Regions from separate parts of the Trichococcus sp. TS_SC_9 genome, predicted to be linked through region 2. Evidence: predicted binding sites of a transcription regulator. Region 2 holds the regulator's gene; the other holds the start of a gene.
The links. The regulator LexA, encoded in region 2, represses DNA repair genes until DNA is damaged. The targets are predictions, from matches to a motif close to CNAACANNTGTTNG.
Positions count from the first base shown of each region.

Region 1 (8,286 bases), 480 kb from region 2:
CGATGATTCTTGTAGGTCAGCGAGATGAATTGGTCATAACGGTCGAGCATGTTGATCTTCAAACCTTTTTGGATGGCATCGAACATCAGGATCTGTGTGGAGAGTTCCATGTCCTCAAAGCCCCTCAAGGCATATGGACGTTTCCAGGCAGCTTCTTTGTACTTTTTGGCCAAAGATGTGGCCCAAGCCGTTTTGTCCTCTGTCGCATCCACTGCCTTGACCATCTGCCCTGCCACTGTTTTCTCCGGATTGTGGAATGCTCCGATTTTTTCTTTAACGATTGCGCTGATTTTCTCTTCTGCGCCGATCGCTTCCAGCATCTGCAGCATCCCTTCCAGGACGGACAGCCCTTCCGCTTGGAATGCGGATGGCTGCAGAGGATTCTCCAATGCCGTGCTGTAATTCATTTCTTTCCCGATTTTCATCTCTTCTTCGCTGGCATCCTTCTCGATCCACAATAAATAGAGCAGGAAATAATGGATGAAGTACATATCCTCTTTATGCATTCCGAACTCGGCAAATGGGTTCAGATCGAACAACCTGAATTCGAGATAGGCGATTCCGTTCGTCAGCAAATCACGCGCTTTGTTGGCCCCCCTGAAACGGACAGTGGAATAAAACTCCTTTTCGGCAATAAGCTTTCCACTGGTTACCATCCGTTCGATATCCTGTACATAGGCATCAATCGATTCAAAAGAAACATGCACGTCCGCTTTATTGACGTATCCATATTTGCTGCTGCGGATGCTTCTTTTGTAGCTGTCCAGAGGCAAATCCTGTTGGGTTTCTTTTTCGAAGTAGGAGCTGTCGGCGGATATGGATCCTCCCATAAGATAGGTCATGATCCATTGGTGACGGATGAAGTTATGCGCCATCTTCAAGTAGACATCCGATTGGAACGCCTTAAGTGTCCCGGCAGACCCGGAAAGCTGATGAAGTTCTTTGATGAGGGCAGGATTCAATTCGAAGTTGAAGTGGATGCCGCTGACCATCTGTTTCTTGTTCCCGTAAACAGAGACCAAGTACTCCCGGTACGCCACATCATCCGCGCTGTCCAACTTGGCTACTTTGATTTCTTCGCTTGCCGGCATGGTAGGCGGGATGCTGCAAGGCAACAGGTATTCATCTTCCGACAAGGATCGCAGTACGACATCATGGATAGCCGTCAGCCACTCATGTGTTTCCTCGATTGACTGCATCGGCGGCGTGATCAATTCCGGTTGGCTTTCCGCAAAGTCAGTCTGTATGTAAGGATGGAAACTGCGATTTCCGAATACAGTCGGGTGGTTTGTCTTGGCGATTGTACCTTCACCCGTTATCCGTTGGCTTTCTTTTTCGATTCCAAAAGAGGCTTTCGAAAATAATGCCGATAATTTATGTGTTAAAATAATCTCTTTGAAATCTGTCATTATATACTCTCGCTTTCTGCTTCCAATTTTCAATGTATTCATTATAGCTTTTCTGCTTGTAAATAGTAAAGATGTTGCTTGCCTTTCTTTTCAATCAATTTTCACAAAGCTGCCAAAAAGAAATAACCGGGCGAATGTTTGTTCTTTATTATCAGATGGCATATAATGGGGAGAGAAAAAGGAGCGGAGAATAATGAAACAACCTTTAGCATACCGTATGCGTCCCGTCCACATCGACGAAGTCATCGGCCAAAGTCATCTGGTCGGCGAAAATAAAATCATCCGCCGTATGGTCGATGCCAAGATGCTTTCTTCAATGATACTGTACGGCCCACCGGGAATCGGCAAAACCAGCATTGCGAGCGCCATCGCCGGATCGACCCATTCGGCTTTCCGGCAACTGAACGCCGCTACCGACACAAAAAAAGATCTTCAGATCGTCGTGGAGGAAGCCAAATTTTCCGGCCAGGTCATCCTCTTGTTGGATGAGGTGCATCGCTTGGACAAACCCAAACAGGATTTTCTCTTGCCGCATCTTGAGAGCGGCCAGGTCATCCTGATCGGCGCCACCACCGAAAATCCATACATCAGCATCAGTCCCGCTATCCGGAGCCGGACCCAAATTTTCGAATTGAAGGCCCTGAGCACACAGGACGTCATATTGGCGCTGGAACGGGCCATCGCTGACGAAAAGCGCGGTTTGGGTAAAGAAAAGATTATGATCGACGAAGATGCCTTGCTTCATTTCGCCAGAAGTACGATGGGTGACGTGCGCGGCTCGCTGAACGCCTTGGAATTGGCCGCGCTATCCACCAAACCGGATGCGGATGGAACCATCCACATAACCTTGGACATCGCCGAGGAGTGTGTCCAAAAGAAGGCATTGGTCCACGATAAGAACGGCGATGCCCATTACGATGTCATATCTGCCTTCCAAAAATCGATCCGCGGCAGCGACGTCGATGCGGCCATACATTATCTGGCCAGGCTGCTGGAAGCCGGCGAATTGCTGATCGCCTGCAGGCGGTTGATGGTCTGTGCCTACGAAGATATCGGCTTAGGCAATCCGCAAGCTGTGGCCCGAACCGTTTTGGCTGTTCAGGCTGCCGAAAAGCTGGGCTTGCCGGAAGCACGGATTCCCTTGGCCAATGCTGTCGTCGATCTGGCCCTTTCGCCGAAATCCAATTCGGCCTATCTTGCCTTGGACAGCGCTCTTGCCGACGTGCGCGCCGGAAAGTCCGGCGACATACCGGATAGCCTGCGGGATGCCCACTACAGCGGTGCAAACAAGCTGGGCCGTGGCATCGGGTATCAATACCCGCACGACTTCCCGGATCACTGGATCAAACAACAATATTTGCCGGACTCGCTGAAAGATCGCCGATACTACGAGCCCGCTTCGACCGGAAAATATGAACAAGCCTTGGCCAGCCAATTGCAGCACCGCTTCAACAAAGATTCCTGATTACTGTTTGGCAGCGTTTAACCAGTTGCTGCTGTACTGTTTCCGGATTGAAATGCTTGTGTTTTGCTTGCCAACGATTGATTAGTATGCTACTATACGTATATAGATTTCTGAGGTGTTCGACATATTCTCAATGTGTTGACCGAACAATTTATTACTACCTTGGGATCCTGTTTATTCCGGTGGATAACACGCCTTTTCATTTGGTAGTTAGAGACTGGATATTGGAGCCCACCTGCTTATATGCGGGTTCAAAACTAGTAGAATATAACTCACCGGCACCATCGGATTTCTAATAAAGTTTTATACTTTTGGAGCTGCTCTTTGAGCAGCTTTTTTTGCAGACTGAAATATTCGGGAAAGCATTTCTTGAGCCATTATCCCGCAATTTCCTTGAGGAGGACACACTTTGGTTGAATTGTTGATTGCCCTTTTTTCATTATTATTGGTTTCGACCGGACTTTTCATGACATTGAAAGGCCCCACTGTCTTCGTGTTGGCTCCGGATCGGATCACAGAACAGCAACGCCATCAGATCTGGCTCTTTTTCCGCAACGGCGGAGCCCTGTACATGTTGATTGGGTTTCTCTGTCTGCTGACGATTTTCTTCAGGAGTTCCCTGCTTTATGCATTTGCCGTATTGATTGCCTCAGGGTATACAGCACTCTTCAGCATCCGGCTGGCCGGCATGATGAAAGATCAGGGCCGCTGATCAATAAATTCCGGAAAATATCGCATACGCTTTCATTTTTATGGAAAGTGAAGTAAAATAAACTTGTAAGCGATACTAGTTTAGAGGAGTGGTTAATATGTTTCAAGAGTATAAGAAAATTTTGATACCGGTTGACGGATCGAGAGAATCAGAATTATCCTTCCGTAAAGCAGTGGAAGTGGCCAAACGGAATAAAGCAGCCATCATCATCACTCATATTATTGATACAAGAGCCATACAGACCCCTACAGGTTTTGAAGGCAGTTTTACGGATGAAATCGTCCGCCAATCCAAAACGTTGATGGAAGAATACAAAACCTACGCCACGAACGAAGGCATAACGGATGTTCACACAGTCATCGAATACGGCTCGCCAAAAGCCATCATCGCAAAAGATTTGCCTGCCGAATACGGCGTGGATCTGATCATGATCGGCGCGACCGGCCTTAATGCCGTCGAAAGACTGTTCATCGGCTCCGTTTCCGAGTACGTCATCCGCAACGCACCTTGCGATGTGCTGGTCGTCCGGACCGACCTGGAGAATAAACCAAAACCTAAAAAATGACAGGCAGCGGCCTAACTCCCTGCCGCAGAAAAAATTCAACAAAAAAATTCCGATATGCCAGTTGTTGGCATATCGGAATTTTTATTTTTTATTATGAAAGCATAATACATTTTGAATCCCAAAGTGCGTCACCGTTGGTGTTTTACAGGTTTGCAAAAGGTTTCATGCATCCAAAAAGTTGTCCAGCTGCACGGGTTAGCCCTTCGGAAAGGATAGAGGAACCCCTTGACTCTGCGAGCCAAGGATACTATTCGACTACCCTGCTGACGCAGGAAGTCTCTCAGCATATTGCGCTCTACGATGCTCAGTTGCATGGGACTTTTAGAGATTCATCCCTTAGAGTCCCAGTACAAGGTGACCGTAGAGAACGTTGCGTGGCACGATTTCCTAAATTTCTTTCAGGGCTGAACGAACCCGTTCCGCTTTTCTTATTTTTGGCTGAAGCGTACGACGTCGCGAGCGATCATCACTTCTTCGTCCGTAGGGATCAACAGTACTTTAACTTTTGAATCGTCAGTTGAAATGATTCTTTCAACGCCGCGGACATTGTTCTTTTCATCGTCGATTTCGCAACCGAACCAAGAGATGCCATCGATGATGATTTTGCGGGTAGGCGCAGAATTTTCTCCGACGCCGGCAGTGAAGACGATCGCATCCACACCGTTCATGATTGCAACATATTGTCCGATATATTTTATGATGCGATTGTGGAAGATATCCAATGCAATTTGAGCTTGCTCGTTGCCTTTTTCAGCTTCTGTTTCAACATCGCGCATATCGCTTGATACGCCTGAAAGTCCCAACAGACCTGATTTTTTATTCAGGATGTCAACGAATTCATTGATATCCGTGATGCCCAGTTTGCCCATCAAATACGCGATTAAAGATGCATCGATGTCCCCTGAACGAGTTCCCATCGTGATACCAGCCAATGGCGTGAAGCCCATGGATGTGTCGATAGATTTTCCGCCTTGGACAGCAGTGATGGAACCACCGTTACCGATGTGGCATGTAACGATCTTCAACTCTTCGATCGGTCTGCCCAACATTTCGGCAGCGCGTTCAGCTACGTATTTGTGGCTTGTTCCGTGTGCGCCGTACTTTCTTGCAGAATATTTTTCATAGTACTCCATCGGGATGCTGTAAAGGTAATTTACTTTCGGCATTGTTGTATGGAAAGAGGTGTCGAATACAGCAACACTTGTGATTTCAGGCAACAATTTTTTGAACGCACGGATTCCGGTAGCGTTCGCTGGGTTATGCAACGGCGCCAATTCAGCCAGTTCTTCGATTTGTTCCAGGACAAGATCATCCACAAGCGCGGAATCTTTGAAGATTTCGCCGCCGGCAACGACACGGTGGCCAACACCTGTGATCTCATCGTAGCTTGAAATGATGTTTAGTGCCAATAATTGATCCAGCAAGTTTTGTACCGCGATCTCATGGTTCGCAATATCTTCCGTTACCTTGAATTTTTCGCCTTCTCCATATTTGATTGTGAAGACGGAATCGTTCAAACCGATTCTTTCGATAATTCCGGTTGCAAGAACTTCCTGATCAGGCATAGCGTATAATGTAAATTTCAAGCTTGAGCTACCAGCATTGATAGCGATGATTTTTGACATTTTTTTCTCTCCTTTAAATTGACTGATTTTTCTTATATCTCTAATAAATATTATATCATCTTTGCGCTCCAATTGTGGAAAATATCCAGGAAAGATTGCATCTTTTGTGCGTTTTTAAGATCTGGAATTTCCCCCAAAAGCACTTGTTCGGCTTGAATCGATTTTTCACCATTTTTTTGAACAATAATGATTGATTTTTTCATTCCATTTTTGTGGAACAGATCTGCCGGAAGGCTCAAAAATGCCTGTATATGAACGTTTTCCTTTAGCCACCCCATTAATACAGATGTTTTATCTGTTTCAAAAATATCGGATGGAACGATAAAAACCCCCCAACCGGATTCTTTTAAATAGTTCACATTTTGTTCAAACATTAAGAAATGCGCAAAAGAATTTCCTTCCGAAAAAGCTGTTTTGTAATTTTTTGCGCGCTCATTCACTGGATAATAGCCGATTGGAAAATCCGATACCATGATATCCGAGGGTTCAATCAACAGTTCCTGCAGGCTGTCCGAGTGGGTGTAATGGATTTTTTCGGACAATCCCATCAAGGACCCGCTGTTGGCCGCGACACTGATCAACAGGTCATCGTTGTCAACTGCTTCCGCAGTCACTTCATTGCCTCTGCTTGCCAAATGCGCCAGAACGATATTGAGCAGATTCCCAGTTCCTGCTGCCAAGTCTGAAACATGCAGTTTTTCTGTCTTATCTTTTTTTATTTCTCCGATAAAATAAGCAATCAGATACGCAATCGTGTCCGGAGTCATTTGATGATTCATCTGGAGCTTGTCTTCTTTCGTAGCTTTGATGAAAGTCAGTTGTATGCTCTTGCGGATGATTTCTTTATCCAAGGCTTCCAAATTCATCTTTTTGTAGAGGCTGTTCAGGCGCTCGATTGCCTCATTTGAGGGCAATCCTTCCACTTGTTGTGCTTTCCCTTCAAAGGAAAGATTTTCCAGCGTTTCGGACAACGCTTCTATGTATGATAGTTCAGCTTCCGTTTGAAGTAATTTGATGGCTTCATCCATTAAACCGAAAAGACTCTCAACATTTGTTGCTTTCAAGTCGTTCACCGTCCCTTACTTTTTGTTGTTTTGTAAAAAACAAAAAAACCTGCGAAGGAAGTGACTAATCATTTGCCCCCGCAAGGTTTTTTGTGTGTATGTAATTGGTTGATCGGCAAAAGTACAAGTATTATTTAGCTGTAGGGTATACAGAAACTTGTTTTTTGTCACGGCCTAAACGTTCGAAACGAACGACACCGTCAACTTTTGCAAATAGAGTGTCATCTCCACCGATACCGACGTTAGTACCTGGATGAATTTTTGTTCCGCGTTGACGGTACAAAATCGATCCGCCAGTTACTGTTTGTCCGTCTGCACGTTTAGCGCCTAAACGTTTAGATTGGGACTCACGTCCGTTGGTAGTAGATCCGCCCCCTTTTTTGTGGGCGAACAATTGTAGATTCAATTTCAACATGTGGTTTGCACCTCCTTATTAAGTAGTACAGTTTTTATTGCATTTTTATGGTCACATAATCTGGATATGTCTGAGCGACATCTTCCAGTGAATAGAATAGATGCTTCAGTAAAATCTGCGTAATGTATTGCTGTTCCGCTTCCCTTTCGGAAAGTATTTCCGCATAGAGATACCCGCCTTCATCATTTGCTTCATCAACAAGCATCTGGTAACCGGCTAAACGTTCCACGCTATTCACAGTTTCGATGGCCAGTACGGAAACAGCGGCACAGATAATATCTTCACCTGCTACTCCATACCCGGCATGTCCCGTAATCTCGAAAGAAAGCAGGTTGCCATGGTCATCTTCTTTAAATTTCACTTCAATCATGTTTATTCACACTCTTATGCTTTGATTGCGTCAATGATTACTTTTGTATAAGGTTGACGATGACCTTGCTTGCGGTGTGTATCTTTTCTTCTCTTGTATTTGAAAGTAGTTACTTTCTTTTCTTTGCCCTGTTTTTCAACAGTGCCTTCTACAGAAGCACCTGTTACGAATGGAGCGCCAATTTTGGTTTCTTCTCCACCTACAAATACGATTTCATCAAAAGTTACTTTATCACCAGCTTCAGCATCTAATTTTTCAATGTAGATCGCTTGTCCAACTTCAACTTTTAATTGTTTACCACCTGTTACGATAATTGCGTACATATTCTCTGCACCTCCTTATTTTACTTAGACTCGCCAAACGAAGTGCCCTTTAAGGTCTTATGACTCCCATTCGTGCGGTTGTAGCCGTGGTGCGCACATTTACAACATTAATAGCTTATCAAAAATCGGGCCTCAAGTCAACCTAAATCAAAACATTCGGCAAATAAGGCGCCATTTACCTCACGGAGGACCAAAAATAGTAAAAGAAACAGGGCAGCTGCCCTGTTTCCTGTTTGGACTGTCCAATTTTCTGCGGACATACCCTAGTCTTCACAATATCCTTAACGGTTCTTGACGAATTCACTTGAGGATACGATCCGGGTACCATATTGTTGCCC
Region 1 covers NZ_CM149591.1:2,918,430-2,926,715, forward strand. The annotation lists gene gshAB (bifunctional glutamate--cysteine ligase GshA/glutathione synthetase GshB) at 1-1,409, opposite strand, end outside; gene AC0J5I_RS14115 (replication-associated recombination protein A) at 1,603-2,874, shown strand; RNA gene ssrS (6S RNA) at 2,979-3,169, shown strand; gene AC0J5I_RS14125 (hypothetical protein) at 3,284-3,586, shown strand; gene AC0J5I_RS14130 (universal stress protein) at 3,684-4,151, shown strand; gene AC0J5I_RS14135 (acetate/propionate family kinase) at 4,580-5,776, opposite strand; gene AC0J5I_RS14140 (class I SAM-dependent methyltransferase) at 5,827-6,840, opposite strand; gene rpmA (50S ribosomal protein L27) at 6,971-7,255, opposite strand; gene AC0J5I_RS14150 (ribosomal-processing cysteine protease Prp) at 7,290-7,625, opposite strand; gene rplU (50S ribosomal protein L21) at 7,640-7,948, opposite strand; ribosomal protein L21 leader region at 7,965-8,038, opposite strand; gene AC0J5I_RS14160 (amino acid ABC transporter ATP-binding protein) at 8,230-8,286, opposite strand, start outside.
Region 1: AC0J5I_RS14115 (replication-associated recombination protein A) is a predicted target of LexA. The motif match lies at 1,537-1,550, and genes of this name have one in related genera.

Region 2 (8,286 bases):
GTGTTATTTGCCGTTTTCAATGTCGATGCTGTGCCAGTCAATTTTGGGTTCGCAGTTGTGGATGGACCTCTTATCATTGTCATCCTTGTTTCTCTACTGATGGGCTCGCTCATCACCTTGTTGGTTGCGACAGGCAGTGCAACGAAGAAGAATAAAGAATTTAAACAGATGCGCACTGAGATTGACACAAAAGGGAAAGAAATCCAAGCGGCAGTCGATGCTACGAAAGTCGGGTATGAACAGCAAATCGCCGATCTGAGAGCGGAACTGACTCAGAAAGACAACAAAATCAAATCCCTTGAAGAGGAATTGGTCAAACAGTTTACAGTGGGTAACCCGAATCAGCCAAGCGTTTGACGAAAATAGAGTGGCAGATTTATCCAATCGGCCACTTTCAGTTGCAAAGAAAGACTAGAACGATTTCAGCTTCTAGTCTTTTTTGAATTACTGGGGCCTAGGTGCACCCGTACAGTTTAAATAGTTAGGAGTCGATAAATTGTTATCGTCAAAGATGAATTGGAAAATACGCAAATCAGAAATTGATGATTCTGTAAGCAGGGAAATCAGTCAGGCTACAGGCTTATCAGAAAAATTTGTTACGCTTTGCATGCAGCGAGGCTTGGGAACAAAAGAGCAAATCAAAGCTTTCATTGATGGGGCAGAAATGGAATTCCATGATCCATATCTGCTGCATGATATGGATAAAGCAATCCACCGCTTGATGGAAGCTATTGAGGCTGGAGAAGAAATCGTCGTTTATGGGGATTATGATGCGGATGGCATCACAAGCACAAGCATTCTCGTGGAAACGATAGAAGTATTGGGCGGCAATGTCGGCTATTATTTGCCGAATCGTTTCACGGATGGTTATGGCCCCAATGCTGCTGCATTCAAGAAATTGATCGAGAATGGGGCACAACTGATTCTTACTTGCGATAACGGGGTTTCAGGCCACGAACCGATAGCGATGGCTAAAAAAATGGGCGTGGATGTCATTGTTTCCGACCATCACGAATTGCCAGATGCGTTGCCGGACGCGTATGCCATCATCCACCCGAAACATCCTGCCGGATCTTATCCTTTCCCGGATCTTTCCGGAGCTGGTGTCGCTCTGAAAATTGCAGCGGCCTTGCTGGGGGAAATGCCTTATGAATCGCTCGATTTGGCAGCTATCGGTACCGTTGCGGACCTCGTCAGTTTAACAGGCGAGAATCGTTGGATCGTGAAGCAGGGACTGCAAGTCATGAAACAAACGCATCGGCTCGGTTTGGCTGCGCTGATGGAAGCCGCGGGAATAGACGCGGCTAATTTGGACGAGGAAAGCATCGGTTTCATCATCGGTCCGCGTTTGAATGCAGTCGGTCGGTTGGAGGATGCGGGTCCAGGCGCTGAACTGATGCTATCATTCGATGAGGAAAAAATAGCTGAACTGGTTGCTTACATACAAGAAAAGAATGTCGAGAGACAGGGAATTGTCCAATCCATCCATGAAGAAGCCAGTGCCGAACTGGCGAATAACGAAAGCCTGCCGGATATTGTAGTGTTGGGCAACACGAATTGGCACGAGGGCGTACTTGGAATTGTTGCAAGCAAGTTGGTCGAGGAATTCGGGCGTCCAACTGTCTTATTCCGCATCGACGAAAAAACCGGCATCGCAAAAGGATCGGCCCGCAGCACGGAAGCGTTGGATATCTATATGGCACTGACCGATTCAAAAGACTTGCTCACGAAGTTTGGAGGGCACAAAATGGCAGCGGGCATGAGCCTTCCCGCTGCCGATTTGCCAGCCTTCAGTGAAAAAATAAACAACTATGCGACCATTTATCATGATGCGATCGTGTTGGGCGAATCCATTTATATAGACGCCATGCTGCCGCTTGCTGATGTCACACTGCCGTTTTTGAAGGAATTGGAATTGCTCAAACCATACGGGACCGACAATCAAAAGCCTATATTCGGCTTCCAAAATGTACCGTTGACAGATATCAGACAGATCGGTGCGGACAACAAACATCTGAAATTCAAGCTTAAGGACAAAAACCTCTTTCTGGATGTGATTGGCTTCAACAAAGGAAGCATCAGCAACCACTTGAACGAGGCGGATGTCGTTTCTCTGATCGGAGAACTTTCGATCAACGTTTGGCGGGATAGCGCGAAACCGCAACTGCAACTGAAGGACATCAAAAACAAACATGTCCAGTTTTTCGACAAACGGAGTTCGATTATCCAAGAATCGGTATTGGCTGTGGAAGATGCCCTGTATCTATTTTCGACTTCCGGTATCATGAAACAATTTTATGAGCGCATCCCGAACAGTTCGAACGCTGCGTTACTCACTGACAATACAGCGGATGCTCTTCAGGATGTCAGTGCCAGCAACTTGGTGCTCTTCGAATGCCCCTTAAAGATGGATTTGTTGGCTGATCTTTTAAAGAGCAATCAGTTCGAAAATGTGTATGTCGTCTCTCATGAAACAAACAGCATTTACGCAGACGGAGTCCCTCCTAAAGACCAGTTTGCGAAATTCTACCAATATATCCGTTCCCATAAGGATATCGATGTGAGAAATCGGTTAGATGCCTTAGCAAAATACTTAAAAATCAAAAAAAATCTTGCCATTTTTATGATTCAAGTGTTTTTGGAGGCGGGATTTGTTACAATAGACAATGGTTTCATCAATGAGGTCCAAAACCCTGTCAAAAGAGCTTTGGACGACACCCAGGTATACAAAGATCGCCTGCAGAAAATGGAAGCTGAAAAGGTATTCATCTACAGCCCGTTTTCGCAGTTGACGAATTGGTTGAATGAACAGATGATGGTACAATAATTAGGAGGAACACAAAATGGACTTGAAACAATATATTGCTGATGTCAAAGATTTCCCGGAGCAAGGCATCATTTTCCGCGATATTTCACCCTTGATGGCGAACGGAGAAGCTTACCGTTATTCGATCAAAGAAATCGTGAAATATGCCCAGGACTTGAATGTCGATAAAGTAGTCGGACCCGAAGCGCGTGGGTTTATGGTCGGCTGTCCGGTCGCAGTGGAATTAGGCTGTGGATTCGCAATGGCCCGTAAAAAAGGCAAATTGCCGCGCGAAACGGTGGAAGTATCCTACGGACTGGAGTACGGAAAAGCAACTCTGCAACTGCACCAAGATGCCATCCTGCCTGGTGACAAAGTGTTGGTTTGCGATGATCTATTGGCAACTGGCGGCACTACAGCCGCAACCATCGAGTTGGTGGAAAAATTAGGCGGAGAAGTCGTCGGTTTGGCATTCCTGATCGAGCTGTTGGATTTAAAAGGCCGTGACCTGATCCAAGGGTATGACATCTTCACGCTGATGGAATACTAAGAACAATAAATAATCCGAAAATGAACGGACACGCAAAAAGGCTGCCAAAAGTTGGCAGCCTTTTTGTGGCAGTCGGGGGACTGACCCTTATATGATGTGGTTCCGGTACAGACCGACTACTTTTCCCAGAATGATGACGGAATCCAAGATGATCGGATCCATGCTGGCATTTTCAGGTTGCAGACGGTAGTAGTTGTTTTCTTTATAGAATCGTTTGCAGGTCGCTTCATCATCATCCGTCATAGCTATGACGATATCACCGTTTTCGGCCGTGGATTGTTTTCTGATGATCACTGAGTCGCCATCGAATATACCGGCGTCGATCATGCTTTCTCCGCGGATTTTAAGCATAAACAAACTTCCGGAAGAGGATTTCAGATCCGGCGGAACCGGGAAATAATCTGTTGCTTCTTCGACAGCCAGGATGGGAGCACCGGCTGTGACGGTACCCAATAGCGGCATTTTATCCGACATGATCCCGAGTTTATCCAGACCTGCTTGGGTCAGTTCGATCGCACGTGGTTTTGTAGGGTCGCGTTGGATAAAACCGTTTTTTTCTAGACGCGACAGATGGCCGTGCACTGTGGACGTTGAGGAAAGTTTGACTGCATTCCCGATTTCCCTTACGGTCGGCGGATAGCCTTTTTCCTGGACTTCTTCATAAATGTATTGAAGCACTTCAACTTGGCGTGAATCTTTATTTTTAACCATGAGATCATCATCTCCGTAATCCTAAATTTATAAGTTTAGAATACCATTAATCATCTAAAAAATCAAACAGATGTTCGCATATTCTCGGGAGTGACGCGAGAATATGCTTAAAATTATCCTGAAACCGGCAACCGCTGAAGCGTTTTCGAAAATTCGCTAAATTTATCCGTGATTGCTATTTCTTTTTCTCATAATCTTTAGTACAATTAATGAATGAATGCTTTGGAAAGGGGGATGAATACGTGTCAACAACAGCATGGGTAATGATGGTCATTTTAGGAATAGTAATAGGCGCGGTTGGCGGATTTTTCCTTGCAAGACGTTATATGGTAAAATATTTTGAAGAAAATCCACCAATCAATGAAGAAATGTTGCGTTCTATGATGATGCAGATGGGTCAAAAACCATCCGAAAGAAAAGTAAAACAAATCATGGCTTCTATGAAAACACAATCAACAAAGAAAAAGAAATAGAATAATGAAATAATATACAAAATGTGGATCTCTACGGTTCCACATTTTTATTTTGTCCGAATACAGGTAAGAAGGGAGTAATAAACGTGAGTATTTTCAAAAAATTGAGTTGGTTTTTCCGTCAAGAATGGAAATCGTATTTTGTAGGCGTCTTTTTCCTGATCATTGTGGCGATACTTCAGGTTGTTTCGCCGCGCGTTGTCGGAATCATCATCGATGAAATTGCCTTAGGGACCCTAACGATGGCTTCTTTGTGGAAGTGGTCGGCGATCATATTGATAGCAGGCATTTTGCAGTACCTTTTCCGCTATATTTGGCGGATGAAGATTTGGGGTACTTCGGCAGAGTTAGAAAAGATACTGCGTTCGCGATTGTTTAAGCATTTCACCGAAATGGACGCTGTCTTTTTCCAGAAATACAGGACAGGCGATCTGATGGCGCATGCGACGAATGACTTGAATGCGATCAGGATGGTCGCAGGCGCAGGCATACTGACATTGGCGGATTCGATTTCTTCAGGCGGGATCACGCTTTTCACAATGTTCTTCTTGATTGATTGGCGTTTGACGCTTATCGCCATGATTCCGTTACCGGCTTTGACGCTGGTGTCACGAATCCTCGGACAGAAGATGCACAAGCGTTTCCGCAAAGCACAAGCTGCTTTCTCTAATCTGAATGACAAAACGCAGGAGAGTGTCTCCGGCGTTAAGGTAATCAAGACGTTCGGTGAAGAAGAAGAAGATATTCGTGATTTCGAAGCGATGACGAGGGATGTCGTCGTGAAAAATAAAGCTGTCTACTTGGTTGATGCCTTATTTGACCCGGCGATCCAACTTATTTTGGGGCTTTCTTTCGCACTGACGATCATCTTTGGTGGCCGTTTTGTCGTGGAAGGCAGCATCAGTATCGGCCAGCTGGTTTCGTTCATCAGTTATATCGGCATGATGGCGTGGCCGATGTTGGCAGTAGGTAGATTATTCAATGTGCTGGAACGAGGCAGTGCCAGTTACAGCAGGATTGATGAGCTTCTTAAGGAAAAATCAACGATCCAGGAGCAAAAAAATGCTGTCCGGACTCCGGTTACAGGCGATCTGGATTTTCAGGTAACCTCCTTCGGTTACCCGAACAGTGAAGAAATCAGCCTGAAGGACGTCGGTTTCCATTTGGAGCGGGGACAAACATTAGGGATTGTCGGCAGAACCGGATCGGGCAAAAGCACGATTTTCCGTCTGCTGTTGCGTGAGTATGATCAATATGCCGGCAGCATCAACTACAACGGGATCGATATCCGTGATTACTCATTGGATGCATTGCTGAGCGGAATCGGTTACGTTCCCCAAGACAACTTCCTGTTCTCTTCTGACGTGAGGGAAAACATCCGTTTCGCTGATCCATCAATCAGCCAACAAAAGGTTGAAGAGGCAGCGCGCTTGACCGCCATCCATCATGACATTCTTGGTTTTCCCGAGGGCTACGATACGTTGGTTGGCGAAAGGGGCGTTTCCTTATCCGGTGGACAAAAACAGCGGATAGCGATTGCGCGGGCTTTAGTGACTGAACCTGAGCTGCTCATCCTGGATGATTCCTTATCCGCGGTGGACGCGAAGACGGAGGAAGCGATCCTGACGGGGCTTAAGGAAAAGCGAGCCGATCAGACAACGATCATCGCAGCCCATCGTATCAGCAGCGTGATGCATGCAAATGAGATCATTGTCCTTGATGAAGGGCGCATTGTCGAACGCGGGACGCATTATGAGTTGATGGAACTGCACGGCTGGTACCGCAGAATGTACGAAAAACAACAACTCGAAACCAAATTGGAAGGGGCGGATGAAGCATGAGTGGATCAGTATGGTCTAAAACAATCTCATTGAAGGAACAACTCCGGGTAGTCAAACGAATCTTCCACTTTGCCCATCCTTTCCGCAATCAATTTTTGATCGCTTTGCTTTTCAGCATCGCGTTGTCGCTGGTCAATGTGGTGGCGCCGCGCATCATCCAAATTTACATGGATGACTATCTGGCTGTTGGGAATGTCACGACCGACATCAGTGTGCTATTTGCGCTGGCATATGTAGGAGTTGTCCTGCTGAAGATGTTGGTCACGTATCTGCAGCGCTATATTTTCAGCATGGCGTCCGAACAAACCGTTGAGAATATCCGCAATGCCGTTTTCCGTAAGGTCAATCAATTGGGGATGCGCTACTATGACACCACCCCGGCTGGATCGATTGTTTCGCGCGTCACGAATGACACCGAAACGATCAAGGAATTCTGGAATGTATTTTTGGCTCTGGCAGAGGGGATCTTCAGCATCATCACAGTGTTCATCGCAATGTGGACATTGGACAAGCAGATTTCCCTTCTTTTCATCGTTTTTGTCCCGATCATGGCCGGTCTGATTTGGTATTACCAAAAGTACAGCACGCGCGTTTACCGCACAATGCGCGAAAGACTGAGCCAACTGAACACGAAATTGAATGAATCGATTTCCGGCATGGCGATCATCCAGCAGTTCCGCCAGGAAAAACGGCTGCGCGCGGAATTTGACGCGATCAATGAAGACTACAGCAAAGGGCGCGTAGCGATGGTCCAGATGAACGCCTTGATGCTGATGCCGGTCGTCAATCTGTTGCAGGCCATCGCGTTGGCGATCGTCCTATGGTTATTCGGTTATCAGACGTTGAACGGCGTCGTGGAGCTTGGGGTCATCTATGCGTTCACAACCTATATCCAAAATTTCTTCCGTCCGATGGGGATGATGATGGACAACCTCAGCGCCTTGCAGGACGGCATCGTCTCCAGTTCGCGGGTACTGAGCGTATTGGATAATGCCGAGTTGGCGCCAAGCCAACCTGGGGATTCGGAATTGGAAATTGCGCAGGGAAGGATCGAATTCAAAGATGTTTCCTTCTCCTATGACGGGAAGCAGGATGTGCTCAAGAACATCAGCTTCACCGCCAATCCAGGCGAAACGGTCGCGCTGGTGGGCCACACCGGCAGCGGAAAAAGTTCGATCATCAATGTTTTGCTGCGTTTTTATGAGTTCGAGAAAGGCGACATCCTGATTGACGGAAAATCTATCAAGACGTACCCGATCGAGGAGATCCGCTCAAAAATAGGCTTGGTCCTGCAGGATTCGTTCCTGTTCTACGGGGACATTTCGCATAACATCCGTTTAATGAACAAGGATTATACCGACCGCGATATCGAAGGCGCGGCTGCCTTTGTGCATGCCGATTCATTCATCGCGTCGCTGCCTGGAGGCTATCATGCAAAAGTGATCGAGCGCGGAGCCAGTTATTCGAGTGGTGAGAGACAATTGATTTCGTTCGCTCGAACGATTTTGCGTGATCCGAAAGTGCTCATCCTTGACGAGGCCACGGCTAATATCGACACAGAAACAGAACTCCTGATCCAAGAAAGCATGCGGAAAATGCGTGAAGGCCGAACGACGATTGCGATTGCTCACCGTCTGTCCACCATCCGCGATGCCCATCTGATCTTGGTATTGGAGAAAGGGCGCGTCATCGAACGAGGTACACACGAAGAACTGATCTCCAAACAGGGTACCTATTATGACATGTACATGCTGCAGTCGATGAACGACTGACCGCTTGTTGAACAGCAATTCAAAAAAACAGCGCCGGAAAAAAAATTTCCGGCGCTGTTTTTTTTGGTTGTTTTCGAGATGATGAAGACCCGGTAACGGACATCAGGTTTTTTATTTTGAGATGTAGACGAAA
Region 2 covers NZ_CM149591.1:2,435,732-2,444,017, forward strand. The annotation lists gene AC0J5I_RS11965 (LapA family protein) at 1-357, shown strand, start outside; gene recJ (single-stranded-DNA-specific exonuclease RecJ) at 497-2,827, shown strand; gene AC0J5I_RS11975 (adenine phosphoribosyltransferase) at 2,844-3,356, shown strand; gene lexA (transcriptional repressor LexA) at 3,444-4,067, opposite strand; gene AC0J5I_RS11985 (YneF family protein) at 4,310-4,540, shown strand; gene AC0J5I_RS11990 (ABC transporter ATP-binding protein) at 4,627-6,381, shown strand; gene AC0J5I_RS11995 (ABC transporter ATP-binding protein) at 6,378-8,153, shown strand; gene AC0J5I_RS12000 (lysophospholipid acyltransferase family protein) at 8,265-8,286, opposite strand, start outside.